Regions from separate parts of the Actinacidiphila sp. bgisy144 genome, predicted to be linked through region 1. Evidence: riboswitches for the same ligand, from Rfam matches in the RefSeq annotation. Region 1 holds a riboswitch; the other holds the start of a gene.
What was found. Region 1 has a riboswitch for glycine ahead of gcvP (aminomethyl-transferring glycine dehydrogenase). Riboswitches for the same ligand answer to the same signal wherever they lie in the genome.
Positions count from the first base shown of each region.

Region 1 (15,570 bases):
ACCGCGGCCAGCGGCTCCAGGACGAGAAGCGCGGACTGGAGAACCAGCGCAGCGAGTTGGAGACCAGTTCCGACCAGGCCGCCGAGGCGCTCAAGCAGACGCAGGAGAAGGCGCGGGAACTCGGTGTGCTGGCCGGTACGGTGGCGGCTCAGGGCCCGGGGATCACCCTGACGGTCAGGGACCCGCACGGCCAGGTCGAGGCCGACTCGCTGCTGGACACCGTCCAGGAGCTGCGTGCGGCCGGCGCGGAGGCGATCCAGGTCAACAACGTACGTGTCGTCAGCGACACTTACTTCACCGACGGCACCGACAGTGTGCTGGTCGACGGGCACCAATTGGCCCAGCCGTACGTCTTCAAAGTCATCGGCAACCCACCGGACCTCGAGCCGGCGCTGAACATCCCCGGAGGGGTGGTGCAGACGCTGGAGAAGGAGCAGGCGAGTGCTGATGTGGTCAGGTCGCAGAAGATCGTCGTGGACGCCTTGCGGCCGTCGAAGCAGCCTGACTACGCTCGGTCATCCCAGTGAGGATGGGGTCGGGGATCTGGCCGGGTGCTGAGTGGTGGAAACTGTGAGTAGTGAGAGTTCGTCCTGCCCCACGGGCGGGTCTGCTTCTTTCAAGGGGAATCGCCCGTGAAGTTGTTTGGGAAGTTGTTCGGCAAGAGCGCCCGCCAGTCGGGTGACCCGGCCACGGCACGCCACCGTGCGCCGCGCAGCGGGGCGGAGGACGTCGGCCAGCCGGCCGAGCGTCCGCTGTTCCGCGCGGACCCGTCGCAGGAGGGCGGCGGGTTTTCGGCTGCGCCCGGCGTGGCGCCTGTTGACCCCGGTTCGGCCCCGCGCATAGGTTTCGGGGAATCGTCGGCCTCGGACACGGGTGGTGAGCACGGCGTGCTGGTCTGCGGCAGGTGCGGGCACCAGAACGCGGCGGCGAGCCGGTTCTGCAACAACTGCGGCGCTCCGTTGCGCGGCGGGCAGGCCGCGGCGCCCTTCGAGCGGCCCTCGGAGACCACGTCGACGATCTCGATCTCCAGCATCGAGGCGTACGAGGCGGAGGCGACGGGGCAGACCCCGATGCCGTCGCTCTCCCCGGAGGCGCAGGCGGCCGTGGCGGCGCTGCCGCCGGGTTCGGCCCTGCTGGTGGTGCGGCGCGGACCGAACTCCGGCAGCCGCTTCCTGCTGGACGGCGAGCTGACCACCGCCGGCCGGCACCCGCAGAGCGACATCTTCCTGGACGACGTGACGGTCTCGCGCCGCCATGTGGAGTTCCGGCGCGGTGCCGACGGCGTGTTCACTGTCTCCGACGTCGGCAGCCTCAACGGCACCTACGTCAACCGGGAGCGGATCGACGCGGTGCAGCTGTCCAACGGGGACGAGGTGCAGATCGGCAAGTACCGGCTGGTGTTCTACGCGAGCCAGGCGGGTGTCTGACCCTCCCGCCGCACGGTCCCAGGGAAGGTGTGCATGCCGAGAACGTCAGGCGGTGCCGGTGACGGCACCGCCGCCGTCTCCGCCGGGGACGACGGCGCCCTGCTGAGCATCGGCGCGGTGCTCTCCCGGTTGCAGGACGAGTTCCCCGAGGTCACCATCTCCAAGATCCGCTTCCTGGAGGCGGAGGGGCTGGTGGAGCCGCAGCGCACCCCCTCGGGGTACCGGAAGTTCAACGGGGCGGATGTCGACCGCCTGGCGTACGTCCTGCGGGTGCAGCGCGACCACTACCTGCCGCTGCGGGTGATCCGGGAGCACCTGGACGCCATGGACCGGGGCGAGCCGGTCGCGCTGCCCGGCCCGGGTGAGTCGCGTGAGGCGCTGGAGGGCTCCCTGGAGCCCGAGGAGCCCGCGCGGATGCGGATCGGCCGGGACGAGCTGCTGGCCGCCACGGGGGCCGACGGCGACGCGCTCGCGGAGTGGGAGTCGTACGGGCTGATCGCGGCGGACTCCCGGGGCGGTTACGACGCCGACGCGGTGAACGTGGCCCGGCTGATCGTGGACCTCGGCCGGTTCGGGCTGGAGCCGCGCCATCTGCGCGCGGTGAAGGCGGCCGCCGAGCGGGAGGCGGGCCTGGTCGAGCAGGTGGTGGCGCCGTTGCGGCTGCACCGCAACCCGCAGACGCGGCTGCACGCGGAGGCGACCGCCCGGGAGCTGGCCACGCTGTCGGTGCGGCTGCACGCGGCGATGGTGCAGTCGGCGCTGCGGGTCCGGCTGGACTGACCCTCCGGCGGCCGACCGGCACCGGATTTCGGCCGGATCGCGGCCGGAAGTGCCGCCCGGGGCGGCCGGCAGGGGGAGAACCGCCGGGCGGAGGGGGCTCCGGATGGCTTTCGGGCCGCGCCCGGGGCCTGCCCGACTACCCAAACCCCGCGGGCACGGCCTAGGGTTGCTGTGTGAACGAGCTCGACGTTGTGGGTGTCCGGGTCGAAATGCCCTCCAACCAACCGATCGTGCTCCTGCGTGAAGTAGGAGGCGACCGGTACCTGCCCATCTGGATCGGGCCGGGAGAGGCGACGGCCATCGCATTCGCGCAGCAGGGCATGACCCCTGCGCGACCGCTGACTCACGACCTCTTCAAGGACGTGCTCGAGGCGGTGGGACAGACGCTGACGGAGGTGCGTATCACCGACCTGAGGGACGGCGTGTTCTACGCGGAGCTGGTCTTCGCCGGCGGGGTCGAGGTCAGTGCCCGCCCGTCCGACGCCATAGCGCTCGCCCTGCGCACCGGTACGCCGATCTACGGCAGCGAAGGTGTGCTGGACGACGCGGGGATCGCGATCCCGGACGAGCAGGAGGACGAGGTCGAGAAGTTCCGCGAGTTCCTCGACCAGATCTCGCCCGAGGACTTCGGGACCAGCAACCAGTAGGCCCGGACGTCGCCGCCGTGCGGCGGTGGGCCCGGCTCGCGGGCCGGGCCGCTGCGGGCTGCCCGGATGGGGGCAATATTGCCGCCGCGGGGGCATTCGGAACTGGGTTCCCGCTGTGCAATCAGATCAAACCACTCCTGGGGTGAATTTCACTCGGCGTGCCGAGCGTGGCGATCGTTGACGCACGTGTGACGACTGCCTACCGTCAGAGGGAAAGTCCGGTGGCACGTGCACGCGGCCAGTGGACGCGAAGGGGACGGAGGGCGTCGTGAGAAGTACCGGCGACGGTTTGGCGACCGGCGGCCCGTATCCGGCCCGGGGGACACTGGCTCCCGCGGCGGTGGGCGCCGACGGCGGCCCGCCGGCCGAGACGCCGCCCGAGCAGGTCGGCTACCGGGGCCCCGCGGCCTGCGCCGCGACGGGCATCACCTACCGCCAGCTCGACTACTGGGCCCGGACCGGCCTCGTCGAGCCCAGCGTGCGCCCGGCCTACGGCTCGGGCACCCAGCGGCTGTACGGCTTCTCCGACGTGGTCGTGCTCAAGATCGTCAAGCGGCTGCTGGACACCGGCGTCTCCTTGCAGAACATCCGCACCGCCGTCCAGCACCTGCGCTCGGTCGGCCCGGGCGAGCTGGCCCGGATGACCCTGATGAGCGACGGCGCGACCGTCTACGAGTGCACCTCGCCCGACGAGGTGGTGCAGCTCCTCCAGGGCGGCCAGGGCATCTTCGGGATCGCCGTCGGCGTCGTGTGGCGCGACGTCGAGAGCGCGCTGTCGCAGATGCACGGCGAGCGCGTGGACACCGGCGAGACCCTGATCGGCCACAATCCGGCCGACGAGCTGGCCCGGCGCCGCAACAAGGCGGTCTGAGCCCCCGGCCGCAGGTGCCTCCGGCCCGTGACAGGCCGGCCCCGCAAAGGCCCGGCCGATAAAGCCCCGCCCCGTAAGGACCTGACCCCACCCGTACGCCCCGGCCGCGACCCGCCGTCGCCGTACACCTGTACGGCTGCTGTCGGTGGGATGCGGGAGGCTTGGGGGTGTGAGAAGTGCGCCGACGATCCTGCACCTGGACATGGACGCGTTCTTCGCCGCGGTCGAGCAGGCGTCCAAGCCGAGCCTGCGGGGCAAGCCGGTGGTGGTCGGCGGCCTGGGACCCCGCGGCGTGGTGTCGACCGCGTCCTACGAGGCACGTGTGCACGGCGTCCACTCCGCCATGGCGATGGCCCACGCCCGCCGACTGGCCCCGAACGCGGCCTACCTCGTGCCGAGGTTCGGCCTCTACCGGCAGATCAGCGAGATCGTCATGGGCCTGCTGCGCGAGGCGTCACCGCTGATAGAGCCGCTGAGCGTGGACGAGGCGTTCCTCGACCTGGAAGCCGGCGCCTACGCCGACGACCCGCGGGCCGTGGCGCGCGGGCTGCGCGCCGACATCAAGGCCGCCACCGGCCTGACCGCCTCGGTCGGGCTGGCCGGCTCCAAGCTGCTGGCGAAGATCGCCTCGGAGCAGGCCAAGCCGGACGGCCTGGTCGTGGTCGAGCCGGGCACCGAGCGGGCGCTGCTGGACCCGATGCCGGTGCGCACCCTGCCCGGCGTCGGCCCGGCCACCGCCGAGCACCTGCGCCGGGCCGGCATCCTCACCGTCGCCGAGATCGCCCAGGCGGGCGAGGCGGAGCTGGTGCGGCTGCTCGGCAAGGCCCACGGCGCGGGCCTGCACGCCATGGCCGCCGGCGTCGACAACCGCCCCGTGGTCGCCGACCGCGACGTCAAGTCCATCTCCGTCGAGGACACCTTCGACAGCGACCTCACCGACCGCGCCCATGTGCGGTACGAGATCGACCGGCTCGCCGAGCGCTGCGTGCAGCGGCTGCGCGGCGCGGGCCGCTCCGGCCGCACCGTCGTGGTGAAGGTCCGGCGGTACGACTTCTCCACCCTCACCCGCTCCGAGACGCTGCGCGCCCCCACCGACGACCCGGCCGTCGTCCGCGAGACCGCCCGCCGTCTGGTGGAGGCCGTGGACACCACCGGCGGGGTGCGGCTGCTCGGGGTGGGCGTGGCGGGGCTGGCCGACTTCACGCAGGAGGACCTGTTCGCGCAGGCCGAGGGCGAGCGCGCGCTGCACGGCGGCCCCGAGCCGGACGCCCCCGAGCCGCTGCCCAGCCGCCCGCCGCCCGCGGCCGAACGGGCCGACCGCTGGATGCCCGGCCATGACGTCACCCACGACAGCTACGGCGCCGGATGGGTGCAGGGCAGCGGCGTCGGCCGGGTGACGGTCCGCTTCGAGGTGCCCACCGACACCGTGCCCGGCCGGGTGCGCACCTTCCCCGTGGACGACCCGGCACTGCGCCGCAGCGACCCGCTGCCGCTGGCCGCCCAGCAGGCTCACTCCTCGTCGGCCAGCTCCCCGAAGTCCCCGGACGGCGCCGGCTCGGCCGCCGAGCGCGGCACGTCCATCCCGTAGTGGTGGTAGAGCTGCAACTCCTGCTCGGGCGACAGGTGCCGGCCCACCCCGAAGTCCGGGGCGTCCTTGATCAGCGCCTTCTCGTACGGCACCCGCAGCTTGTCGCCGTCCAGCTCGCTCGGGCCGAGCGGCACGAAGGCGTCCCGGGTGAACAGGCCGGTGCGCACCGCGGCCCACTCCGGTGTGCCGGTCGCGTCGTCGAGGTAGACCTCGTCCACCGTGCCGATCCTCGTCCCGTCACGGTCGAAGGCGCGGCGGCCGATCAGGCTGCGCGGATCGATGTCGGTCTGCACGGTCCCTCCAACCAGTCCAACCAACCCCAGGCCGCCGCCGTACGGCGGCCGCTGGTACCTACCCAAGGCCACAACCGGGGCGGTGTCGACTCGGCACCTGTTCCGACCCCTGTTCGGAACGCGCTGGTAGGCTGGACAACGGCCGTCGACCCCGTGCGGGAGAGTCCTCCGAGAACCCCGCCTGGCGGCGGTTGGCGGAGGGCGCCGAAGGAGCAAATCCTCCCCGGAAACTCTCAGGCATCCGTACCGCTCGGGTGAGGTCACTCTGGAAAGCAGGACCTGTCCCGGAAGCAGAGCGGCCGCCGGGACGCGTCCTCACCGACGGTGAAAGCCGCCCTGTGGGCCGGGGCGGTGAAGCTCTCAGGTTGTGATGACAGAGGGGGAGGCCGTACGGGTGCCCTGGCGGCACCCCCCGAAGGTCGTCACGGACCAGGAGGCCCCCGAAGATGAGTGACCGCCGAACCACCCTCGCCGAGCTGGAAGCAGGCCGGCCCTTCGCCCGCCGCCACATCGGTCCCGACGTCGAGGCGCAGGCCAAGATGCTCGCCCAGGTCGGCTACGGCTCGCTGGACGAACTGACCGCCGCGGCCGTCCCCGACACCATCAAGAGCACCGAGGCGCTCGCCCTGCCGGCCGCCGTCACGGAGGCCGAGGCGCTCGCCGAGCTGCGCGCGCTCGCCGACCGCAACCAGGTGCTCACCCCGATGATCGGCCTGGGCTACTACGGCACCTTCACCCCGCCGGTCATCCTGCGCAACGTGCTGGAGAACCCCGCCTGGTACACCGCCTACACCCCTTACCAGCCGGAGATCTCCCAGGGCCGCCTCGAAGCGCTGCTGAACTTCCAGACCGTCGTCGCCGACCTCACCGGCCTGCCCACCTCCGGGGCCTCCCTGCTGGACGAGGGCACCGCGGCCGCCGAGGCGATGGCGCTGTCCCGCCGGGTCGGCAAGGTCAAGAACGGCGTCTTCCTGGTCGACGCCGACACCTTCCCGCAGACCCTGGCGGTGATCCGGACCCGGGCCGAACCGACCGGCGTCGAGGTCGTCACCGCCGACCTGTCCGCCGGCATCCCCGCCGACGTCGCCGAGCGCGGTGTCACCGGTGTGCTGCTCCAGTACCCGGGCGCCTCGGGCGCCGTCCGCGACCTGCGGCCGGTGATCGAGCAGGCGCACGAGCTGGGCGCGATCGTCACCGTGGCCGCCGACCTGCTGGCGCTGACCCTGCTCACCCCGCCCGGCGAGCTCGGCGCGGACATCGCGGTCGGCACCACCCAGCGCTTCGGCGTCCCCATGGGCTTCGGCGGCCCGCACGCCGGCTACATGGCCGTCCGCGACGCCTACGCCCGCAACCTGCCCGGCCGCCTGGTGGGCGTGTCGGTCGACGCCGACGGCGACACCGCCTTCCGCCTCGCCCTCCAGACCCGCGAGCAGCACATCCGCCGGGAGAAGGCCACCAGCAACATCTGCACCGCGCAGGTGCTGCTCGCCGTGATGGCCGGCATGTACGCCGTTTATCACGGCCCCGACGGGCTGGCCGCCATCGCGCGCCGCACCCACCGCTACGCCGCGGTGCTCGCCGCGGGCCTGCGCGCGGCCGGCGTGGAGGTCGTCGAGGACGCGTTCTTCGACACCCTGACCGCCCGGGTGCCGGGCCGGGCCGCCGACGTGGTGGCCGCCGCCCGCGCCGCGGGCATCAACCTGCGGCAGACCGACGCCGACCACGTCGGCATCGCCTGCGACGAGACCACCGACCGCGCCGCGCTCACCTCGGTGCTCGCCGCGTTCGGCGCGGACACCGCGGACACCGCCGACCTCGACGCCCTCGACGCGGCCACCGCCGACGCGCTGCCGGCCGCGCTGCTGCGCACCGGCGACTACCTCACCCACCCCGTCTTCCACCGGCACCGCAGCGAAACCTCGATGCTGCGCTACCTGCGCCGGCTCGCCGACCGCGACTACGCCCTGGACCGCGGCATGATCCCGCTGGGCTCGTGCACCATGAAGCTCAACGCGACCACCGAGATGGAGCCGGTCACCTGGCCGGAGTTCGGCGCGCTGCACCCCTTCGCGCCCGCCGACCAGGCCGAGGGCTACCTCAGCCTGATCCACGGCCTGGAGGACCAGCTCGCCGCGATCACCGGCTACGACAAGGTCAGCCTCCAGCCCAACGCCGGGTCGCAGGGCGAACTGGCCGGGCTGCTCGCGGTCCGCGCCTACCACCGCGCGGCCGGCGACCTGGACCGCACGGTCTGCCTGATCCCGTCCTCCGCGCACGGCACCAACGCCGCGAGCGCGGTGATGGCCGGGATGAGCGTGGTCGTCGTCAAGACCGGCCAGGACGGCGACGTGGACGTCGACGACCTGCGGGCGAAGATCGAGCAGCACCGCGACCGGCTCGCCGTGCTGATGGTCACCTACCCCTCCACGCACGGCGTGTTCGAGGAGCACATCACCGACATCTGCGCGGCCGTGCACGACGCGGGCGGCCAGGTCTACGTGGACGGCGCCAACCTCAACGCGCTGGTCGGGCTCGCCCGCCCGGGCCGCTTCGGCGCCGACGTCTCCCACCTGAACCTGCACAAGACGTTCTGCATCCCGCACGGCGGCGGCGGACCCGGCGTCGGCCCGGTCGCGGTCCGCGCCCACCTCGCCCCGCACCTGCCCAACCACCCGCTCCAGCCGCAGGCGGGCCCGGCCACCGGCGTCGGCCCGGTCTCCGCCGCGCCGTGGGGCTCGGCGGGCATCCTGCCGATCTCCTGGACGTACGTCCGGCTGATGGGCGCCGAGGGCCTCAGGCAGGCCACCCAGATCGCCGTACTGAGCGCCAACTACGTCGCCAAGCGGCTGGAGGCGCACTACCCGGTGCTCTACACCGGCCCCGGCGGCCTGGTCGCCCACGAGTGCATCATCGACCTGCGGCAGCTGACCAAGGACACCGGCGTCAGCGTCGACGACGTCGCCAAGCGGCTCATCGACTACGGTTTCCACGCCCCGACGATGTCCTTCCCGGTGGCCGGCACCCTGATGATCGAGCCCACCGAGAGCGAGGACCTCGCCGAACTCGACCGGTTCTGCGAGGCGATGATCGCGATCCGCGGCGAGATCGACCGGGTCGGCGCGGGGGAGTGGCCCGCCGACGACAACCCGCTGCGCTCCGCCCCGCACACCGCGGCCGCCCTCGGCGGCGACTGGCAGCACCCCTACAGCCGCCAGGAGGCCGTCTTCCCCGCCGGCGTGCACCCCGCGGACAAGTACTGGCCGCCGGTGCGCCGGATCGACGGGGCGTTCGGCGACCGCAACCTGGTCTGCTCCTGCCCGCCGCTGGACGCCTACGAGGGCTGACCGGCCCGGCGGCAGCACTGTGGGAAGGCGGCGCCTTCCGACCCGGAAACGGGCGGAAAGCGCCGCCTTCGTGTCCGCAACCGGCCGCGCGGATGGCGCGTCCTGCACCAATGAGCAGCGCGCACGTGAAACACCTGCGGAAGGCCGTCCGGGGCGCAAGACTGGGACCGGCCGCGCGAGAACGGGGGACCCACATGAGCCAGGCAGGCCACGCGACCGACCGCACCATTCACCTCTCGCAGCGAAAGACACCAGTGACCATGTGCAAGCACGAGCCGCAGTGCCCCACCGCCGACAGCGCCGACCGTGAGGCCGCCCTGATCGTGGCCCACCACCCGGAGCAGGGCTGGAGCCTGCTGTGCAATGGGGTGCTGCTCTTCGAGGACACCGGGGAGATCCTGCCCGACGGGCAGATCATCGCGCCGCACCGGCCGCTGGCCGCGGCAGGCGCCTGACGGGGAGTACGACGGGGGCAACGAAAGCCGGTTCCCCCGGGCCTTGCCGCGCCCGGGGAAACCGGCTTTGCTCGTGCCGAAGGCGTGCTCTGCGGGCTACGCGGGCGAGCCGGCCAGCGGCGGCGGGGCGAGCCAGCTGTTGAGCAGCGGCGCCATCTCCACGATCCGGTACACCCGGTGCGAGGCGATCCCGGGCGGCGCCGGGGCCAGCGGGATGACCAGGTCGGCCGGGTCCGGCTGCGCGGTGGCGGCGTCGGCCCGCGGCACCGAGTGCAGCCACAGCGCCATCATGTAGCGGCTCGGCACCGACAGCAGGTGCGGCTGGTAGGTGGCCGGCAGCGGTTCGGCCTGGCGCAGCGCGCGCTCGGTGGAGGCCAGGTAGGGGCCCTCGGAGAAGCGCGAGAACACCCATCCGTCGGGGGTCGCCACGGTCTCGCCCGCCGCGGCCACCCGGGCCCCCGCCCTGATATGGAACCGCCAGCCGGCCAGCCGCGCGTGGGGCAGGCCGCCGGGCACCGACGCGGGTTCGAACACATGGACCGGCAGGGGGTGTTCGGCGTCCAGCGGCCCCTCCGCGGTGCGCAGGGCGGGGGTACGGGCTTCCAGGACCGCGGTGGGCGAACTGAGCGCCGCCAGGACGCTCAACAGGGCGGGTGCGGGTGCTGGGGGGACAAGCAGCGGCATGGTGTTGTCGCCTCTCACTGGGAGACACGTGGTGCGGGCACAAAGCGGTGCGGGCGAGATGCGGACGGCCGCGGTCAGTACCTGGTGAGGGTTACTGCTCAAGCTCGCCCGGCGACGGCGGATACTCTGCCTCGTGCGCGGAGTTTATACGACGTATGTTCGCTCCATGTTTCATCTACCGGCCGCCGGCATTACCCGCAAGGCGGTAATCCGCCTTCCTCCGGACGGCCGCAGCCGACATTACCGCAGGCTGCCGCGCGGTCGTCGGCGATTTCCGCGGTGTACGGTCGGCCGGAAACATACGGTGCCAATAGGCGGGATTTCCCGCCGTGTCCTGGGCCGAATGTGCCATCGGCACGTGCCCGCTGTCGGCCACTACGGCAAGCGTAGCGTGCACACCCGGTCGAGGTGGGCGTTATCGATCAGTTCCATGGGGCATCCTCCCGTGAGGACCCGCACGAGGAGGGACGCTTCGATGGGGGAGAAGGTCGCGGCCGGGGCGTTCGACCTGGCCGACCGGCGCATGTACCGGAACAAGCTCCAGCAGTGCCTGCTGGGGCTGGAGCGGCTGCTGGCGGAGAAGCGCTTCGACCGGCCGCGCAATCTCATGGGCCTGGAGATCGAATTGAATCTCGCGGATTCCCGCGGGCTGCCCCGCATGATGAACGAAGAGGTGCTGGAGCGCATCGCGAGCCGTGATTTCCAGACCGAGCTGGCCCAGTTCAATATCGAGGTGAACATCGCGCCGCACGCGCTTTCCGGCCGGGTCCTCGACCGGCTCGCCGAGGAACTGCGCACCGGCCTCGGCTACGCCGACCGGATGGCCGGCGAGGTCGGCGCCGGCATCGTGATGATCGGCATCCTGCCCACCCTCCAGGCCCAGGACCTGGTCTCGGCGAACCTCTCCCGCGCCGACCGCTACACCCTGCTCAACGACCGCATCCTCGCCATGCGCGGCGAGGACATCACCCTCGACATCGAGGGCGTCGAGCACCTCGTCTACACCTCCGCCTCGATCGCGCCCGAGGCGGCCTGCACCTCCATGCAGATGCACCTCCAGGTCACCCCGGGCCGCTTCGGGCCGGCGTGGAACGCCGCGCAGGCGGTGTCCGCGCCGCAGGTGGCGATCGGGGCGAACTCGCCCTTCCTCTTCGGCCGCGAACTGTGGCGCGAGACCCGCCCGCTGCTCTTCCAGCAGGCCACCGACACCCGCCCGCAGGAACTGCGGGCCCAGGGCGTACGGCCGCTGACCTGGTTCGGCGAGCGCTGGATCGATTCCGCGGCCGACCTGTTCGCGGAGAACCTGCGCTACTTCCCCTCGCTGCTGCCGATCTGCCACGAGGAGGACCCGCTGCGCGTGCTCGACGAGGGCGGGGTGCCCGAACTGCGCGAGCTGACCTTGCACAACGGCACTATCTACCGCTGGAACCGCCCGGTCTACCAGGTCGTCGACGGGGTGCCGCACCTGCGGGTGGAGAACCGGGTGATGCCCGCCGGGCCGACCGTCGCCGACGTCATCGCCAACGCGGCGTTCTACTACGGCCTGGTGCGCTCGCTCGCCGAGGCGCCGCGGCCGGTCTGGCAGCGGCTGCCGTTCGGCGCCGCCGCCGCGAACTTCGACGCGGCCTGCCGGGACGGCGTGGACGCGGTGCTGCACTGGCCGCGCCCGCGCGGCACCGCGCTCGCCCAGGTGCCGGCGGCCGACCTGATCCGCGACGAACTGCTGCCGCTGGCCGCCGCCGGGCTGGACGCCTGGGGCATCGACCCGGCCGACCGCGACCACTACCTCGGCATCATCGAGCAGCGCTGCCGCCGCCGGACGAACGGCGCCCGCTGGCAGGCCGACGCCTTCCACCACTACCTCGACCGCGGCCTGGACCGCCGGGCGGCGCTCGCCGCGATGACGCAGCGCTACCGGGCCCTGTCCACCGAGGGCGCCCCGGTCCACACCTGGCAGCTCCCGGGCTGACCGGCCCCGGCCGCACATCCCTCCGCACACCCCGCCGCCCGCCCCGCCGCGCGCCTGCCGCCGTACGGGTGCCGGGGCGCGCTGCGGACCGGTCGCGGACATGACGACCCAGGCGGGTGGCGTAGGCTCGCGCGGCGCACCCACCGCGCGAGCGCGGCACCGGGGCGGGGTGGTGCGGTGGTAGGGCGGCGGGCGGGATCTTCGTATCGTGTCCACGACGACACGGGAGGACCGCGTGCAGGCATCAGTACAGGCCGAGGCCGGGCAGCCGGAGCGGCCGCAGCCGCTGCTGGAGGAGCGGACGCTGCGCAGCGAGACGCTGATCGTGCTGGCGCTGTCGCTCGGCGCGAGCGGCGTCTCCGCGGTGATCAGCTTCATCGGGTCGGTGACCCGGCCGGGCGCGCTGAAGGACCAGGCCGCGACGCTGGTGGGTTCGGCGGCGCCCGGCCGCCCCTGGCTCGACCTGGCCTGGCAGGTGTTCTACATCGCCACCGCGCTCGTCCCGGTCGCGCTGGTCGCCCACCTGCTGGCGCGCGAGCGGGTCGGGATGCCCGCGCTCGGCTTCGACCTCACCCGGCCGCGCTGGGACCTGGCCCGCGGCGCGCTGGTCGCGGCGGTGATCGGCGGCACCGGGCTCGCCTTCTACCTGGGCGCGCGGGCCGCCGGGTTCAACCTCACGGTGGTGCCCGAGTCGCTGCCGGCGGTGTGGTGGCGCATCCCGGTGCTGATCGCCTCAGCCGTGCAGAACGCGGTGCTCGAAGAGGTCATCGTGGTGGGGTACCTGCTGCGCCGGCTCGACCAGTTGAAGTGGTCGCCGACCGCGGCGCTGGCCGCCAGCGCGGTGCTGCGCGGGTCCTACCACCTGTACCAGGGCGTGGGCGGCATGGTGGGGAACATGGCGATGGGCGTGGTGTTCGTGCTGCTCTACCGCCGCTGGGGCCGGATCGGGCCGCTGGTCGCCGCGCACTCGCTGATCGACACGGTCGCCTTCGTCGGGTACGCGCTGCTCGCCGGGAAGGTCGGCTGGCTGCCCACCGGATGACGGGCGCCGCGGCGGCAGGAGGCGGCGCCGGGGCGTACCGCGTACGGGCCGCGCACGGAAAGAGGGGTACCGGTCGTGCGCGGGAGCCGGGGACGGGCCGCCCGGCGCCGGGGGCGGGTCAGACGTGCTGCGGGACCTCGTCCTTGAGCATGCCGCGGATCTGCTGGCGCAGTTCAGGGCTGTCGTCGTGGCCGTGCACGGATGTCGCGTGCTCGCTGGCGGCACGGACGACCTCGTCCTCCTCGCCGGAGATGGTGAGGGTGCAGTTCGACTCGCTCGGGTAGTCCCGGCAGTCGGCTACTTTGCGCATGACGCACCTCCTCTCCTTCGTCTCCCAGGGTAGTGCGGGCGCTGCCCGGGACGCGGGGACCGGTGCGGCACGGGATATATGGCTTGACCGGGAAAACCGGGGTGGGCAGGCTCTGCACGGTGACCGGACCCGAGGCTGTGCCCGCTGCCGTGGTGGGGGCGCTGCTGCGCTACCCCGTGAAGTCGATGCTCGGCGAGGCGGTCACCGCTGCCGACGTGACCGAGCGCGGGATGCCGTACGACCGGGCGCTCGCGCTGGTGCACCGCGGCAGCGGCAAGGTCGCCAGCGCGAAGAACCCGAGGCTGTGGCGGCGGCTGCTCACGCTGAGCGCCGAGGCGGCACCGGAGGCGGTACGGATTCTGCTGCCGGACGGCAAGGAGCTGCGGAGCACCGACGCCGACGTGGACCAGCGGCTCTCCGACGTCCTGGAGCAGCCCGTCACGCTGACCGCCCGGCCGCCGGAGCGGGCGGAGCTGGACCGGGCACACCCCGACGAGGTGCTGCGCGAGGGCGTCCGCGCCCGCGTCGGCGTGGACGTGGGACGGCTGGGCGGCGCCGCCCCCGCCGGCACCTTCTTCGACTTCGCCCCGCTGCACCTGATCACCTCGGCCACGCTGCGCCGGATCGGGGAGCTGAGCCCGCAGGGGGCGCCGGCGGTGGCGCGCTACCGGCCGAACATCGTGATCGACGGCGCCGGGAGCGGCTTCGTGGAGAACGACTGGCTCGGCCGGGACCTGCGGATCGGCGACCACCTCACGCTGCGGGTCATCGCCCGCACCCCGCGCTGCGCCATCCCGACCCTCCGGCACGGCGCCCTGCCGCGCGACACCGGCGCCCTGCGGGTTCCGGCGGCCCACAACCGGGTGGCCCCCATGCCCGACTCCGACCCGCAGCCCTGTGCCGGTGTGTACGCGCAGGTCCTCCGCCCGGGCCGCATCACCCCCGGTTCTCCGCTCACCCTCCTCCCGGCGGCCGGGTAGCCCGCCCTGCGCGCCGCCCGCGGCGGCCCCCGCGCCTCCCGCGGCGGCCCCCGCGCCGCCCGCAGCCGCGCCGAGCGCTACCGGCGGACCGCCGAGACCAGCCTGCCGAGCCGCTCCTCGCGGTGCGGCGGGGCGCCGTACGGGCGGCCGTAGGCGGCGGCAAGCCCGCGCAGGGTGTGGTCATCGGCGTCCCAGCCGTGCCCGGCCAGCCAGCCCACCGGGTCGTCGGGCACCTCCGAGACCCACAGGGACGTGGCCGAGCCCGGCGCGGCGTCCGCGCCGAAGCGCCTCACCGCGCCGCGCGCGGCCAGCGTCAGCCCCATCCGGCTGCCGGCCGCCGACTGCGCGCCGATCCGGGCCACCAGCCCTTCCACCGCGTCCCGCGGCAGGTAGACCAGCAGTCCTTCGGCGACCCACACGGTGGGCGTGGACGGGTCGTGCCCCGCGGCGGCCAGCGCCGCCGGCCAGTCCTCCCGCAGGTCCACCGCGACGGTGCTCCGCTCGCAGCGGGCGACGGCCCGCTCCTGGCGCAGCACCGCTGCCTTGAAGTCCAGCGGCGCGGCGGTGTCGACCTCGAACAGCCGGGTGCCCTGCGGCCACTCCAGCCGGAAGGCCCGGCTGTCCAGTCCGGCGCCGAGCAGCACGACCTGCCGGACCCCGGACGCCGCCGCCTGCCGCACCAGGTCGTCCAGGAACCTCGTCCTGATCACGATCCAGGACGCCACGGCCAACCGGCGCCGGCGCTCGCCCGCGTCATCAGCGACGTCGGCCGGCGGCGCGGAAGCGGGCCACCGTCCGCCCGCGGCGGCGAACGCCCGGGCCAGCGGGTCGTGGAACAGCGCGTCGTGCCGCTCGCTCTCCAGCGCCCGCACCCGGGCCACCTCCACGGCCGTGGCCCACACCCCCGACGGCCGCACCGGCTCCCGCTCATCCGTCACCGCGCCAGCCTAGAGGACTGCTCCCCTCGGGGGGCCGGGTCGGCGGCTTCCACCCGGGGGTTGCTCTTCGATGTATTCCGATATATCGTTGAGCTGTCGCGAACGATCAACGATGGAAGGAGCGACATCATGCGTTCCCAAGGACATGCACATGGACACGGAAAGCGCGGACCCGGACATCACGGGTGGGGCGAGTACGAGGGGTCGCGGGCGGCGTTCGGGCCGTTCGGGCCGCCCTTCGG
Region 1 is NZ_JBYIRM010000030.1:5,048-20,617, forward strand. It holds gene AC3EVP_RS28435 (DUF881 domain-containing protein) at 1-527, shown strand, start outside; gene AC3EVP_RS28440 (double zinc ribbon and FHA domain-containing protein) at 633-1,427, shown strand; gene ftsR (transcriptional regulator FtsR) at 1,461-2,207, shown strand; gene AC3EVP_RS28450 (bifunctional nuclease family protein) at 2,381-2,854, shown strand; gene AC3EVP_RS28455 (MerR family transcriptional regulator) at 3,180-3,725, shown strand; gene AC3EVP_RS28460 (DNA polymerase IV) at 3,895-5,313, shown strand; gene AC3EVP_RS28465 (PRC-barrel domain-containing protein) at 5,235-5,606, opposite strand; glycine riboswitch at 5,753-5,865, shown strand; glycine riboswitch at 5,867-5,990, shown strand; gene gcvP (aminomethyl-transferring glycine dehydrogenase) at 6,053-8,950, shown strand; gene AC3EVP_RS28475 (DUF5999 family protein) at 9,211-9,405, shown strand; gene AC3EVP_RS28480 (hypothetical protein) at 9,502-10,089, opposite strand; gene AC3EVP_RS28485 (glutamate-cysteine ligase family protein) at 10,565-12,058, shown strand; gene AC3EVP_RS28490 (CPBP family intramembrane glutamic endopeptidase) at 12,294-13,100, shown strand; gene AC3EVP_RS28495 (DUF1059 domain-containing protein) at 13,219-13,410, opposite strand; gene AC3EVP_RS28500 (MOSC domain-containing protein) at 13,530-14,390, shown strand; gene AC3EVP_RS28505 (SAM-dependent methyltransferase) at 14,468-15,292, opposite strand; gene AC3EVP_RS28510 (PadR family transcriptional regulator) at 15,458-15,570, shown strand, end outside.

Region 2 (15,570 bases), on a different contig from region 1:
GCACCGAGCGGAACAGCTCGACGAAGCTGCCCGCGGCCAGCCGGGTCAGCCGGTGCGGCGAGAGCCGGCCGAGCGCGAGGAGCGCCCCGGCCGGCAGCGCGAGGAGCGCGGCCACCCCCGCCGCCTTGAGGGTGCGCACCAGCCCCTGGAGCAGGAAGCGCTGGTAGGGCCACTGCCCGAAGGGCTGCCAGCGGGCGCGGTCGAGCTGGCCGTGCCGCGCCAATTGGTGCAGCCCCAGGGCCAGCAGCCCGGCGATGAGCAGCACCGACAGCAAGGTGGCCAGCCGGATGCGGCGCCGGGCCCGCGGTCCCGGCGCGTCGAACAGCACCCGGTTCGGCCCGCTCACCGGCGCACCGCCATCCGCTTCTGGAGCCGCCCGGCGAGCAGCGCGACCGTCGCGGTGACCAGCACGTAGCCGGCCGCGGCGAGCAGGAAGGTCGGCACCGGCTCGTCGTACTTCAGGTCCAGCCACTGGGTGCGGCCGATGAGTTCGCTGACGCCGACCGCCGCGCCCAGCGAGGAGGAGAGCACCACGCCGATGAGGATGTTGGCCAGCGGCTGGACCATGGTGCGGAAGGCCTGCGGGAAGATCACCAGGGCCAGGGACTGGCCGAAGGTCATCCCGATCGCGCGGGCCGCCTCGGCCTGCCCGACCGGCACCGCGTTGATCCCGGCCCGCAGCGCCTCGCAGACGTACGCGGCGAAGTACAGCGCCAGGCAGGCCGCTTCGGAGGTGAACAGCGGGTAGGTGACGCCCGCGTCGGGCAGTCCGAAGACGAACAGCACCAGGAACGCCAGCAGCGGCACGTTGCGGAACACCTCGACGTACAGGGTGCCGAGCAGCCGCAGCGGGAGGACCGGGCCGACCCGCAGCACCGTCAGCAGGGTGCCGAGCAGCAGTGCGCCGGCGAAGCCGAGCAGGGACAGCTCCAGGGTGGTGCCGAGTCCGCCGGCGAGGTAGCCGAGGTGGCTGAGGACCCCGTGCACGGCGGGCCGTCAGGAGCCGTCGGCGGAGCCGATGGCGGGCGGCGCGGGTGGCGAACCGCCCACCTTGGCGCCGATGGTGGCCTGCCACAGCTTGGCCCACTGCCCGTCGGCGTAGATCGTCTTCAGCCACGCGTCGACGAACGCCTTCGCCTCCGGGTCGGCCTTCGGCAGGCCGATGCCGTAGGGCTCCTGGGTGAAGGGCTGCCCGACGACCTTCAGGCCCGTGTCGTCGGCCACGTCGCCCAGCAGGATGCTCTGGTCCAGCACGTAGGCGTCCGCGCGCCCCTGCTTGACCGCGGCGACGCACTCGCCGTCCTCCTGGAAGAGCAGGGTCTTCGCCTTGGGCGCGACCTTCTTCAGGTCCAGCGCGGCGGTGGAGTTGCCCTCGGTGGCGACCGTCTTCCCGTTCAGGTCGGCCGGCCCGGTGATCCCGGTGGTGCCCGCCTTGACCAGGATCGCGTCGCCCGACTCGTAGTACGGCCCGGCGAAGGCGACCTTCTCCGCGCGCTGCGGGGTGACGGTGTAGGTGGCGAACACCGCGTCCACGGTGCCGTTCTGGAGCAGCGTCTCGCGGGTGTCCACGGTGACCAGGGAGAGCTTCGTGGACGGCTTGCCGATGATGTAGCGCGCCAGCATCTGCGACAGCCCGGCGTCGAAGCCCTCCAACTTATTTGTGACGGGGTTGCGTTGGGAGAAGACCGCGGAGGAGTCGGTGCCGCCGACCAGCAGGGTGCCGCGCTTCTTGACCTTCGCCATCCAGGAGCCGGGGGTGATCGCGGCGGCCGGGGCGACCGGCGCGCCCGCGACCACCTGCTCCTGGGTCGGCCCGGCCGCCCCGCCCCGGCCGCCCTTGACCGGGTGGACGCTGCTGCCGCCGCCGCACGCGGCGAGCACTCCGGTCAGCGCCAGTGCCGCGCCCGCGGCGAGCACCGCCCGGCGCCACCGCGGTAATCCGCCTGGTCCTTGCTCCGTCCGACGGCCGCGCTGCTGAGGAACCATGAGGGACTCCTTCGGTACGAGTACGGATACGGGTACGGGTACGGGTGGTCCGGACGGCAGCGGGCGCGGGGCGCCGGATGCCGGGCGTCAGTGCCGCAGGATCGTGGAGAGGAAGTCGCGGGCGCGCTCGGTGCGCGGCTTCGTGAAGAACGCCTCGGGCTCGCCGGTCTCGACGATCTGCCCGGCGTCCATGAACACCACCCGGTCCGCGGCGCGGCGGGCGAAGCCCATCTCGTGGGTGACGGCGACCATCGTCATGCCGTCGCGGGCCAGGCCGACCATCACGTCCAGCACCTCCCGGATCATCTCCGGGTCGAGCGCGGAGGTCGGCTCGTCGAAGAGCATCAGCTTGGGGTGCATCGCCAGGGCGCGGGCGATCGCGACGCGCTGCTGCTGGCCGCCGGACAGCTCCGCGGGGTGCCGGGACTCCTTGTCCGCCACGCCGACCCGCTCCAGCAGCGCCCGCGCCTCCTCGACGGCCTCGGCCCGGGGCACCTTGCGCACCCGGGTCGGGCCGAGCACCACGTTCTCCAGCACGGTCTTGTGCGCGAACAGGTTGAAGGACTGGAAGACCATCCCGACGTCGGCCCGCAGCGCCGCCAACGCGGCGCCCTCCTGCGGCAGTTCGCGGCCGTCGAAGACGATCCGGCCGGAGTCGGCGGTCTCCAGCCGGTTGACGCAGCGGCACAGCGTGGACTTGCCGGAGCCGGACGCGCCGAGCACGACGACGACCTCGCCCTCGTGCACGTCGAGGTCGACGTCGCGCAGGGCGACGAAGTCACCGAACCGCTTGTTGACCGCCTCGATGCTCAGCAGCACCCGCCGGCCGCTGCCGCCGGCCGCGGTGCCGCCCGCCGTCCCGTTCGCGTCGTCCGCCATGCTTACGACGATAGGGGGCCGCGCGGCGGAACAGTAGCGGCCGGGGCGTCATCGCAGGGCGGGCTCCGGACGCTGGTCGGCGGCGTTCTCCGGGTGGTGGCAGGCCACCTGGTGGCCGGGCGCCAGCTCCACCAGCGGCGGCTGCTCGGTGGTGCACACCGCGGTCGCCTTCCAGCAGCGGGTGTGGAACCGGCAGCCGGGCGGCGGGGAGATCGGCGAGGGCACGTCGCCGGTGAGCAGGATGCGGCCGCTGCCGCTGACCGGGGCGGCGGCCCGCGCGGGCGCCGGCTCGGCGTCCGCCGGGGCATCGGCGGCGGCGTCCGCGACGGTGTCCGCGGCCTCCTCGCCGGGCACCTCGGGCGTCACCGTCGGCCGGTTGCGCCGCTTCGGGTCGGGCACCGGCACCGCGGACAGCAGCGCGGTGGTGTACGGGTGGAAGGGCGAGCTGTACAGCGCCTCCCGGTCGGCCAGCTCCACCACCTTGCCCAGGTACATCACCGCGATCCGGTCCGAGACGTGCCGGATCACCGACAGGTCGTGCGCGATGATCACGTAGGTCAGGCCGAGTTCGGACTGGAGGTCGTCCAGCAGGTTGACCACCTGCGCCTGGATGGACACGTCCAGCGCGGAGACCGGCTCGTCGGCGACCACCAGCTTCGGGCGCAGCGCCAGCGCCCGGGCGATGCCGATCCGCTGCCGCTGCCCGCCGGAGAACTCGTGCGGGTAGCGGTTGTAGTGCTCGGGGTTGAGGCCGACCAGTTCCAGCAGCCCCTGCACCTCCTTCTTCACACCCTGCTCGGTGGCGACCTTCTGCAACCGGAAGGGGGTGCCGACGATGGTGCCGATGGTGTGCCGCGGGTTGAGCGAGGAGTACGGGTCCTGGAAGATCATCTGCACGTCGCGGCGGAGCGGGCGCATGGCGCCGGTGCTCAGGTGCGTGATGTCGCGGCCGTCGAACTCGACCGTCCCGCCGGTCGGTTCGAGCAGCCGGGTGATCAGCCGGCCCATGGTGGACTTGCCGCAGCCGGACTCGCCGACCACGCCCAGCGTCTCGCCCGCCCGGACCTGGAAGTCGATGCCGTCGACCGCCTGCACCGCGCCGACCTGGCGGCGCAGCAGGCCCTTGGTGATCGGGAAGTGCTTGGTCAGCCCGGTGACCTTCAGCAGCGGCTCCCCGGCCGGCTTGCGCGGCGCGGGGGTGCGCTCCTGCGGCGTCGCGTCGGCGGCCGGACCGCCCTTGTCCAGCGAGGTCTTCTCCGCCACGGTCTCGTCCCGGCCCTTCACAGCTTCGGCTCGATCTCTTCGGTCCAGATCCTGACCCGCTCCTCGTCGCCGAGGTGGCAGGCGGCCACGTGGCCGGCGGCGACCTCGCGCAGCTCGGGCACCTCGGACTGCGAGGCGCCGCCGGTCAGTTCGGCGTAGGGGCAGCGCGGGTGGAAGGCGCAGCCGCTCGGCACGTTGATCAGGCTGGGCGGCGTCCCCTTGACCGGGTTGAGCCGGTCGGTGCGCTCCCGGTCCAGCCGGGGCATGGAGCCGAGCAGGCCCCAGGTGTAGGGGTGCTTGGGCTCGCTGAAGAGCTTCTCGGCGGTGCCGCGCTCGATCACCCGGCCCGCGTACATCACCAGCAGGTCGTCGGCGACCTCGGCGACCACGCCCAGGTCGTGGGTGATCATGACGACCGCGGAGCCGAACTCCTGCTGGAGGTCGCGGATCAGGTCGAGGATCTGGGCCTGCACGGTGACGTCGAGCGCGGTGGTCGGCTCGTCGGCGATGAGCAGTTCGGGGTTGTTCACCAGCGCCATCGCGATCATCGCGCGCTGCCGCATGCCGCCGGAGAACTGGTGCGGGTAGTCCCGGAAGCGCTTGCGCGGCTCGGGGATGCCGACCCGGTCGAGCATGTCGATGGCCCGCTGGGCGGCCTCCTTCTTGCTGACCGCGTGGTGCACCCGGTACGCCTCGACGATCTGGTTGCCGATCGAGTAGTACGGGTGCATCGCCGACAGCGGGTCCTGGAAGATCATCGCCATCTTGCGGCCGCGCAGCCGCCGTACCGCGTCCGGCGGGGCGCCGACCAGTTCCTCGCCGTCCAGCCACACCTCGCCGGAGATCCGGGCCCGCGCGGTGCGGTGCAGGCCCATGATGCCCAGGGACGTGACGGACTTGCCCGACCCGGACTCGCCGACGATGCCCAGGGTGCGGCCGCGCGGCAGGTCGAAGCTGATGCCGTCGACGGACTTCACCAGGCCGTCGTCGGTGTCGAAGTGGATGCGCAGGTCGCGCACCGACAGGTACGCGTCCTGCGCGGCGGGCGGCTCTTGCGGGGTTTTCAGCAGCCTGTCGGCGGAACTCACGAGTACCTCACGCGGGGGTCGAGAACGGCGTAGGCGAGGTCCACCAGCAGGTTGCAGACCACGACGAAGAAGGCGACCACCAAGGTCACGGCCATCACGATGGGCAGGTCGTTGGCGGTCACGCCCTGGATGGCGTAGGCGCCCATGCCCGGCAGCGAGAAGACCTGCTCGGTGATGACCGCGCCGCCGACCAGCAGCCCGAAGTCCATGCCGAAGATGGTCACGATCGGGGTGAGCGTGGAGCGCAGCGCGTGCTTGACCACCACGTCCCGCTCGCGCAGGCCCTTGGCGCGCGCGGTGCGGATGTAGTCCTCGCCCATCGTCTCCAGCATGCCCGCCCGGGTCAGCCGGGCGTACAGCGCGGAGTACAGGAAGGCCAGGCTGCACCAGGGCACCAGCAGGTTCCACGCCCAGTCAGCGGGGTTGTCGGTGAACGACACGTAGCTCATGCCGTTGCTCCACAGCGGCCACTGCACGGTGAAGACGCTCAGCGCGAGGATGCCGGTGAAGAAGATCGGCAGCGACACGCCCATCAGGGCCACGCCCATCGACAGCCGGTCGATGATGGTGCCGCGCTTGAGCGCGGAGACCACGCCGACCGCGACGCCGGTGATCACCCAGATCACCGCGGCGCCGATGGCCAGCGAGAACGTCACCGGGATACGGGACTTCAGCTGCGGCCACACCTCGACGTGGCTCTTGAAGGAGTAGCCGAAGCAGGGTGCGTGGCAGTGCACCGGGTCGGGGCCGTAGTGGTAGTCGGCGCCGGCCACCAGGCCCTTGAGGAAGTGCCAGTACTGCTCGTAGAGCGGCAGGTCGAAGCCGAGGTTCCTCTTGATCGCCGCGACGGCCGCCGGGTTGGCGTCCTTGCCCACGTACTGCGTGGCGAGCTGGGTGGTGGTCTGGCCGCCGATGCGGGGCACGAGGAAGAAGATCGCGAAGGTGATCATGCTGACCACCAGCAGGAGCACGATCGCGGCGAACACGCGACGGATGAAGTAAGCGGTCACGGCCGTTCCGGCTGGCGTCCGCCCGGCCCGGATCGCGGGCCGGACCGGGCGGACGCCGGAGCCTTCACCTGCCTTTCGGTGCGTAGGAGCCTTGCGGCTACTTCGAGGAGCCCATCAGCAGGTAGTCGTACATGCCCAGGTACGCCTGGGTGACCGTCACGTTGGTGGCGGAACTCGGGCGGTAGAGCAGGTTCTTGCGGTAGATCAGCGGCACCACGGAGGCGTTCGCCATGACCATCTTGTCGATGTCGCCCCACGCCTTGGTGCGGGCGGCGGCGTCGGTGTTGGAGATCGCCGCGGCCAGCGCCTGGTTGATCTTCGGGTCGTTCAGCTCCATCAGGTTGTTGCCGCCGGACGGCTTGATCGCGCCGCCGTCGACGATCTGGTCCAGGAAACCGTAGCCGGTGGGCCAGTCGGCGCCCCACGCCATCATCATCATGCCGACGTCGTGCGAGTGCACGTAGTCCGGGACGCCCGCGTAGTTGGAGAAGTACTTGTCGGCGGGGAAGGTCTTGATGTTGACGGTGATGCCGACCTTCTTCAGCGCCGCCTGGATGGCGGTGGCGCCGTCCACCTCGGGCTGCCGGTCGCTGCGCGCGGTGAGCGTGGTGGTGAAGCCGCCTGGCTTGCCGCAGGCCGCGAGCGCCGCCTTGGCCTTGGCCACGTCGCCGTTGTTGCCGGCGGTCGGGTACTCGTCGAACTTGGTGTAGCCGTTCACCGACGGCGGCAGCAGCGTGGTGGCGACGTCGCCCTTGACCGCGCCGCCCTCGGCGTTGACCACGGAGGTCTTGTCCACCGCGTACTGCACGGCCTTGCGGCAGTTGATGTTGTCGAACGGCGCCACGTGCAGGTTGAGCGCCATGTACGAGGTGGCGCCGGCGATCGCGTCGTCGGTATGCGAGAGCTGGTTCTTGTTGCCCAGGATCTTCGACTGCGTCTCGGCCTCGACGCCGGTGCCCTGGAGGTCGACGGTGGCGTTGTCGGCCATCAGGTCGTTGTCGATGGTGCGCTGGTTGATGTTGAACTTCAGCACGTACTTGTCGGGCAGCGCGGTGCGGATCGGGTCGGTGGCCTTGCTCCACTCCGGGTTGCGCACCAGCGTGGCGCCCTTGCCCTCGGAGTAGGAGGCGAACTTGTACGGGCCGGTCGACTGGATGTGCTGCACGTAGGTCGCGCCGGTGTCCTTGGACTGCTCGACCGGCGCGGTCTGCGAGAACGTCGCCAGGTAGTCGAAGTCGGCGAACGGCTTGGCCAGGTGGAAGATGATCGTCTGGTCGTCAGGCGTCTCTATGGACTTCAGCCCGTCCGGGCTCTTGTCCTTGTACGGGCCCTGGTACGTGCTGTCGTCGGCCAGGTAGCTCTTGAAGTACACCGGGCCGTTGGACATCACCTCGGGCGCGAAGTTGCTGCGCTCGATCGCGTACTTGACGTCCTTGGAGGTCACCGTGGTGCCGTCCTGGAACTTCACGCCGGTGCGCAGGTGGTACGTCCAGGTCTTGGCGTCGGCGCTGGCGGTGCCGAGCCCGGTCGCCAGGTCGGGGACCACCGTCAGACCGGCCTTGCCGGCCGCCGGCTTGAACGTCAGCAGCGAACGGGCGTAGAGCCGGGAGAAGTCCTGCACCCAGCCGTAGTAGGTGTTGCCCGGGTCGAGCGAGTCGGGGCCGCTGGAGTGGTCGGCCGTGACCGTCCCGCCCTTCTTCGTCGACGCGTTGACGATCGACGTGAGCGCCTGGTCCTTCTTGCCGGAGCTCTTGCTGCCGCCCGAGCCGCCGCAGGCGGACACACCGAGTGCCATCGCCAGACCGAGCGCGATGGCGGAGGTCACCTTTCTGGTGTTCATACCGGGTTACGCCCCTCACTTCCTATGGAGTCGCCGGGTCGGTCGCGGTGCGCCGCACGGCACACGGGGTGCCACCCGGGGTTCGATGGGTGTCCCTGCGGGATCACTTGCTGCGCGGGTCCAGGGCGTCCCGCAACCCGTCGCCGAACAGGTTGAAGGCCAGCACCGTGATGAAGATCGCCAGGCCGGGCACGAACATGTACTGCGGGTCGGACTGGTAGACGTCGACCGCGCTGGTCAGCATGCCGCCCCAGGACGCCTGCGGCGGCGCGATGCCGACCCCGAGGAAGCTCAGCGCGGCCTCGAACAGGATGTTGGTGGGGATCAGCAGGGTGGAGTAGACCAGGATCGGCGCCACCAGGTTCGGCAGCAGCTCGCGGAAGAGGATGAACGGCCCGCGCGCGCCCATGCCGCGGGCGGCGTCGACGAACTCGCGCTCGCGCAGGCTGAGGGTCTGGCCGCGGACGATCCGCCCCATGTAGGGCCAGTTGAAGAAGCCAATCACGAAGATCAGCACGCAGATCCGCAGCGGCAGCCCGCTCAGCCCGAAGGCGCCGTCCTGGAGCGAGGCGGAGATGGAGATCGCGAAGAGCAGCAGCGGGAAGGCGAGGAACACGTCCATCAGCCGGCTGATCAGGCTGTCCACCCAGCCGCCGTAGTAGCCGGCGATGATGCCGAGCACGGTGCCGATCACGTTGGACAGCACGGTGGCGCCGGTGGCCACCAGCATGGAGATCCAGGAGCCCTCGACGATCCGGGCGAGGATGTCGCGGCCGAACTTCGGGTCCACGCCCAGCGGGTGGGACCAGCTCATGCCGCCCCAGCCGCCCTTGGGCGCCAGCAGTTCGGGGTCGACCAGGTTCTGGTGGAAGGCGTTCGGGTCGAGGTTGAAGACCATCTCGATCGGCTTGGCGAGGATCGCCAGCAGCACCAGCAGCACCACCACGACGCCGCCGGCCATCGCGACCTTGTCGCGTCTGAGCCGGCGCCAGGCTATCTGCCCGAGCGAGCGGCCCTCGATCATGCCTCGCCCGGCCCCGCTCAGGACGGCCTCCGGGTCTGCCGCCGCCTGTCCGGAGGTGGTCTCGATAGGTGCGGTCATGGCGTTTTTGCCGACCCCTCTCGCCGGTGGTGACCGGCGCGCGCCCGCCGCGGTAGCGGCTTCCTCGTCACTTGGTGCCTGTGGTGCTTCGGTTGCGTACGAAACGGCCGTCACCCGCAGTGAACGCTCTTCGTGATCATGCGTGCGACGTGCGTATCCACTACGCGCATTGCGGTTGGGACATGTCAACGCCAAGGCGTCTTGCCGCTGGATTCTTCTTCCGGTCGGCGATCACCCGCCAGACCCCACGGAGAAGGGATGCGCAACTGTGATGTGGGTGGTTCTTTCATCGTTACCGACGCGTACCTCGGGGTACGGTCACCAGATGGACGAACGGCTGCGCGCGGTCTGCGACCTGATGGTGCCCCAGGCCCGCGAGATGTCGGGCCTGCACGAGTACGACGGACAGGTGCAGGACCTCTCCCCCCAGGGGGTGCGCGCCGGCCTGGCCGCGATGGCCCGCGCCGCCCGGAGCGCCGGACCGCTCCAGGACCCGCACGACGAGGCCCACTTGGCTGTCTTCGAGGAGTCACTGCGGGTGCAGTACGGCGAGCTGGAGCTGCACCGCCGCGACCCCTACCCGCACCTGTCCAACCTCGAACTCGCCTGCTACGACCGCGAGTACGCCCCGCGCGCCGACCGCAGGAAGGCCCGCAAGGCGCATCTGGCGCGGTGGCCGGACGCGGTGGACGCCGCGCTGGCCTCGCTGGACCGGGTACGGGCCCCGGTCGCCGAGGCGCTGCTCGGGCCGGTGCTGGGACTGGCCGCCGACCTCGACCCGGACGGCGGCAAGGTGGAGCGGGCCGCACTGCGCGCGCACGCCCGGCTGGAGGGCCACCTGCGGCACGTCGCCGAGCACGGCGACCCCGACCCGCGGCTCGGCGGGCGGGCCCTGGCTGCCTTGATGGGGGCTCAGGAGGGCCTTCGGGTGGATCTGACCGAGCTGGCCGGGCAGGCCGACAAGGAGCGCGTCCGGCTCACCGAACTGCTCACCGACGCCTGCCGCGTCCTCGACCCGGGCCGCGGCGTGGACGAACTCCTGCCGGGGCTGCTCGCCGACCACCCGGGCGCGGACGGCGTCATCGCCGAGGCGGCCCGGCTCACCGAGGAGGCCGTGGAGTTCACCCGGGAACGGGGCCTTGCGCCCTACGTCGACGGCGAGTGCCTGGTCGGCCCGGCACCCGCCTCCCGGCGCTGGGCGATGGCCATGATGACCTGGTCCGCGCCCGCCGAGGCCGACGCGCCCTCCTGGTACCACGTCACCCCGCCCGAGCCGGACTGGCCGGCCGACGAGCGCGAGGAGTGGCTGACCGTCTTCAGCCGCACCAGCCTGCCGTCCATCACCCTCCACGAGGTCGCGCCCGGCCACTTCGCGCACGGCCGCGCCCTGCGCCGCGCCCCCTCCCCGGTGCGGCGGCTCCTGCACAGCCTGTCCTTCGCCGAGGGCTGGGCGCACTACGTCGAGGAGGTCTGCCTCGACGAGGGCTTCCGCGCCCGCGACCCGCGCTTCGCGATCGGCGTCGCCCTCGAAGCGCTGGTCCGCGTCACCCGGCTCACCTGCGCGATCGGATTGCACACCGGGGCGCTGTCGCTGGAGGAGGCCGCGCGGTACTTCGTGCGCGACGCCCACCTGTCGCCGGCGGCCGCCGCCGCGGAGGCGCGGCGCGGCACCTTCGACGCCGGGTACGGCCGCTACACCTGGGGCAAGCTGGAGATCCTGCGCACCCGCGCCCGCGCGCAGCGCGCCTGGGGCGCCGAGTTCACCCTGCCCCGCTTCCACGCCGCCCTGCTGCACCTGGGCAGCCCGCCCCTGGGCCTGCTGGACGCGGCGGTCCACCCGCCCGGCCCGGCCGCGTGACCGCCGCACAGCCGCTGGATGGCCGCCGCGCAGCCGCCGCTTGATCGCCGCGCAGTCGCCTAGCGGTCGAAGAAGGGCCGGCCGAACGTACGCATCCACAGCGCGACCGGGTCGTACGGGTCGGCCATGGCGACCGTGGAGACGGCCACCGAGTCGGGCACCCCGCCGACGGCCTGCTGCATCATCAGCCGGACGGACTCCACGGCCTGCCCGGCCCCCTCGTAGAGCTCGACGCCGATCGCGAGGTAGGGCTCGCCGAGCACCGGCTGCACCCACGCCTGGCGCAGCGCGCGCACCGCGGAGGTGCGGTGCGCCGCCTGGGCGAGCAGCGCGTAGAACTGGGGCATCTGGAGCGAGGGTTCGCCGATCTGGAGCGGCCCGGCGGGCAGCAGGTCCAGGCCGACCGCGATCCGGCGCAGGTCGGCCCAGGGGATGCCGAGGCCGCCGCCGGCGCTGTGCGGGTTGAGCCAGAGGCCGGACCGGTCCGGGAAGAGGGTCTGGGCGATGTCCCGCCCGGAGACCACTTCGTGCTCGCGGTTCCACCCGCTGGCGGCCAGTTCCCGCGGCGAGGTGAAGCACGGCGCGTAGCCGTAGCCGCCGATCTCCATCGTGCCGTACTGCGCGTCGGGCGTGCCGGGGGCGCCCTGCCACAGCAGCATCCACACCTGGCCCTCGGCGAGTGACGCGAGCAGGTTCTCGTATGCGTCGAACCGGCCGGGTGCCACCTGGAGCAGCATCTGCTCCACATGGCCGGCCTGCGCCGCACCGCCTTGCGCGCCCGCGATCACGTGGGACCGCCCCTTTCCCTTCGTACTGCTCTTCGCACGACATCAAACCAGGTCGAGTGTGCCCAGCGGTATGCCCGCCGACTCAAACCGAACCGGCTATAGACGCGGTATACGACCGCTGAACGCGTGCGCCGAGCCGCACCTGCCGTGGCCCTGCCCCGTGCCGTGCCCGGGCTCAGTCGCGGGCGAAGAACGGCCGCACCGTCTCCAGCATCCAGTCCCCCACCGGGTCCTGCGCCACGTCCAGCAGGATCAGGTGCACCGGCCACGGCGGCTGGGCCGCACCCATCGCCCGGCCGAGCGCGTCCATCGCGGCCGACCGGTCCGCCTCGGTCCAGCGGTCCAGCTCCACGCCGACGAACAGCGCCGGCGGCTCCTCCTCCACCACCGCCAGGGCCCGCCGGCCGCTCAGCACCACCGAGGTGACCGCGAACTCGCCGGCCGCGGCGGCCAGGAAGTCCACCGGCTCCTCGTCGTGGTCCGGCTCCCACAGCCGCACCCGGGCGCCGGGTGGCGCGTCACCGCCGCGCACCCCGGCGAACGCCGCCTGGCGCTCGCCCTGCGCCGGGCGGCACAGCTCGGCCACCGCGGCCGGCGGCAGCGGCACACCGACCGCGCCCCCGGGGTTGACGGCGATCCCGACCAGCGGCGGCAGCCCGCGGGCGAACTCGTGCACCGGCGCGACCGTGCAGGGCATGCCGTCCGCGGCCTGCCGGAACTGCTGCTCGGAGCTGAACACCGGCACGTAGGGCGCGCCGCCCAGCACGACCGTCGGCAGGTCCAGGTCGGCCGCCTCGCGCGAGCCGCCGTTCGGCAGCGGCACCCACACCCGGGACCGGCCGAGCACCTCCAGCAGCCTGGGCGTGGCCGAGGGGTTGCCGAGGCTGGCGCTCAGCACCTCTTCCAGCTCGTTCGCCGGCCATGTGTACGGCGCCGGATTCTCCATGTCCACCCTTGTCCGCCCGAGTACCGCGTCTGTAGCGTCGTGCCCCGGAAACCCTAACGGCTGCCGGGGGCCGCGCACCCTGGGCATGCAATGATGAAGCCGACAACTTGCATACCGGCCGTTCGAGGCCGCGCGGGAGAGTCCCGGACCGGTGCACGCGACTTGCTCGCGGGCGGCGGGCCGGGCGCCGAAGGAGCAAGTCCTCCCTTGAATCTCTCAGGCACAGATACCGCGCGGGCGAGGCAGATCTGAAAAGCGGCGGAGCCGTCGGCGCACCCCTGGGGGTGCCCGCCCGGCCCCGCCCACCCAAGGTGCAAACCGTGACCCGCCGGTGCGGGGTTCACGGTGAACCTCTCAGGTTCCGATGACAGATGGGGAGCATCCGATCCGTCGTCCCCTTTCTCTCTTCACCGAGACCGAGCCTGGGAGCCCGTCACCGATGAGCGAACCCCGCCGTACCGCGCTCGACGCCCTGCACCGCGCCCTCGGCGCGACCATGACCGACTTCGCCGGCTGGGACATGCCGCTGCGGTACGCCAGCGAGCGCGAGGAGCACCAGGCGGTGCGCACCCGCGCCGGCCTGTTCGACCTGTCGCACATGGGCGAGATCACCGTGACCGGCCCGCAGGCGGGCGAGGCGCTGGACCACGCCCTGGTCGGCCACCTGTCCGCGCTGGCGGTGGGCCGGGCCCGCTACACGATGATCTGCGCGCCCGACGGCGGCATCCTCGACGACCTGATCGTCTACCGGCTGGGCGCGCAGGAGTTCATGATCGTCGCCAACGCCTCCAACGCGCAGACCGTGCTCGACGCGGTCGCGCTGCGGGCGGCGGAGTACGACGCGCAGGTCCGCGACGACCGCGAGGCGTACGCGCTGCTGGCCGTCCAGGGCCCGCAGGCCCCGGCGATCATGAAGGCGGTGACCGACGCCGACCTGGACGGGCTGAAGTACTACGCCGGGCTGCCCGGCACCGTGGCCGGGGTGCCGGCGCTGATCGCCCGTACCGGCTACACCGGCGAGGACGGCTTCGAGCTGTTCGTGGCGCCGGGCGACGCCGAGCGGCTGTGGCAGGCGCTCACCGAGGCCGGCGCGCCCGCGGGCCTGGTGCCGTGCGGGCTGTCCTGCCGGGACACGCTGCGCCTGGAGGCGGGCATGCCGCTGTACGGGCACGAGCTGACCGCCGCGGTGACGCCGTTCGACGCGGGGCTGGGCCGGGTGGTCAAGTTCGACAAGCCCGGGGACTTCGTCGGGCGCGCCGCGCTGGGCGCCGCCGCCGAGCGGGCCGCCGACCTGCCGCCGCGCAAGCTGGTCGGGCTGGTGGCGCGGGGCCGCCGGGTGCCGCGGGCCGGCTACCCGGTGACCGACGCCTCGGGCACGGTGATCGGCGAGGTCACCTCGGGGGCGCCGTCGCCGACCCTGGGCAAGCCGATCGCGATGGCGTACGTGGACGCGGCGCACGCGGCGCCCGGCACGCCGGACGTCGCGGTGGACATCCGCGGGACGCGGGAGCCGTACGACGTCGTGGCGCTGCCGTTCTACAAGCGCGAGCGCTGAGCGCGGGGCTCCGGCGCGAGCCGGGGCCCCGGCACTGACCGCGGGGGTACGGCGCGAGCCGGGCCCGGCACCGACCGCGGGGCTCCGGCACCGGCCGGCGCCCGAGCCGGCCGGGACCCGGGCGCCCCGCCCCCGCACCCCCACCCTTACCTTTCCGTTTGCCGTGCCGCGCACGCGAGCACCCCTGCCGATCCGGGAGAATCCACCCATGAGCATCAACCCTGAGCAGCTTCGCTACAGCAAGGAGCACGAGTGGCTGTCGGCCCCCGCCGACGGCGCGGCCACCGTGGGCATCACCTCGCACGCCGCCGACGCGCTCGGTGACGTGGTCTTCGTCCAGCTCCCCGAGGTGGGCGCGACGGTGACCGCGGGCGAGACCTGCGGCGAGCTGGAGTCCACCAAGTCCGTCAGCGACCTGTACTCGCCGGTCGGCGGGGAGGTCACCGAGGTGAACCAGGACGTGGTGGAGGACCCGTCGCTGGTGAACTCCGCCCCCTTCGAGGGCGGCTGGCTGTTCAAGGTGAAGGTGGCCGAGGAGCCGTCCGACCTGCTGTCCGCCGCCGAGTACGACGCTTTCATCGAGAGCTGAGGGAACCCCGCGATGTCGCTGCTGAACCAGTCCCTGCACGCGTTCGACCCCGACGTGGCCGCGGCGGTCGACGCCGAGCTGCGCCGCCAGCAGTCCACGCTGGAGATGATCGCGTCCGAGAACTTCGCGCCGGTCGCCGTGCTGGAGGCGCAGGGCTCGGTGCTGACCAACAAGTACGCGGAGGGCTACCCGGGCCGCCGCTACTACGGCGGCTGCGAGCACGTCGACGTGATCGAGCAGCTCGCGATCGACCGGGTCAAGGCGCTGTTCGGTGCCGAGAGCGCCAACGTGCAGCCGCACTCCGGTGCCCAGGCGAACGCCGCCGCGATGTTCGCTCTGCTCAAGCCGGGCGACACCATCCTCGGCCTGGACCTGGCGCACGGCGGGCACCTGACCCACGGGATGAAGATCAACTTCTCCGGCAAGCTGTACCAGGTCGCGGCCTACCACGTGGACGCCGAGACCAACCTCGTCGACATGGCCGAGGTGGAGCGGCTGGCCAAGGAGCACCGCCCGCAGCTGATCGTGGCGGGCTGGTCGGCCTACCCGCGGCAGCTGGACTTCGCGGAGTTCCGCCGGATCGCCGACGAGGTCGGCGCGTACCTGATGGTGGACATGGCGCACTTCGCCGGGCTGGTCGCGGCCGGGCTGCACCCCTCCCCCGTG
Region 2 is NZ_JBYIRM010000013.1:1,162-16,731, reverse strand. It holds gene AC3EVP_RS16865 (amino acid ABC transporter permease) at 1-346, opposite strand, end outside; gene AC3EVP_RS16860 (amino acid ABC transporter permease) at 343-987, opposite strand; gene AC3EVP_RS16855 (glutamate ABC transporter substrate-binding protein) at 997-1,986, opposite strand; gene AC3EVP_RS16850 (amino acid ABC transporter ATP-binding protein) at 2,074-2,865, opposite strand; gene AC3EVP_RS16845 (ABC transporter ATP-binding protein) at 2,914-4,128, opposite strand; gene AC3EVP_RS16840 (ABC transporter ATP-binding protein) at 4,146-5,216, opposite strand; gene AC3EVP_RS16835 (ABC transporter permease) at 5,213-6,226, opposite strand; gene AC3EVP_RS16830 (ABC transporter substrate-binding protein) at 6,324-8,066, opposite strand; gene AC3EVP_RS16825 (ABC transporter permease) at 8,170-9,168, opposite strand; gene AC3EVP_RS16820 (DUF885 family protein) at 9,494-11,026, shown strand; gene AC3EVP_RS16815 (enhanced serine sensitivity protein SseB C-terminal domain-containing protein) at 11,086-11,814, opposite strand; gene AC3EVP_RS16810 (enhanced serine sensitivity protein SseB) at 11,990-12,760, opposite strand; glycine riboswitch at 12,884-13,002, shown strand; gene gcvT (glycine cleavage system aminomethyltransferase GcvT) at 13,200-14,315, shown strand; gene gcvH (glycine cleavage system protein GcvH) at 14,524-14,904, shown strand; gene AC3EVP_RS16795 (serine hydroxymethyltransferase) at 14,917-15,570, shown strand, end outside.
Region 2: it holds a riboswitch for glycine, as region 1 does, so the genes downstream of both, gcvT (glycine cleavage system aminomethyltransferase GcvT) here and gcvP (aminomethyl-transferring glycine dehydrogenase) in region 1, are expected to answer to the same signal.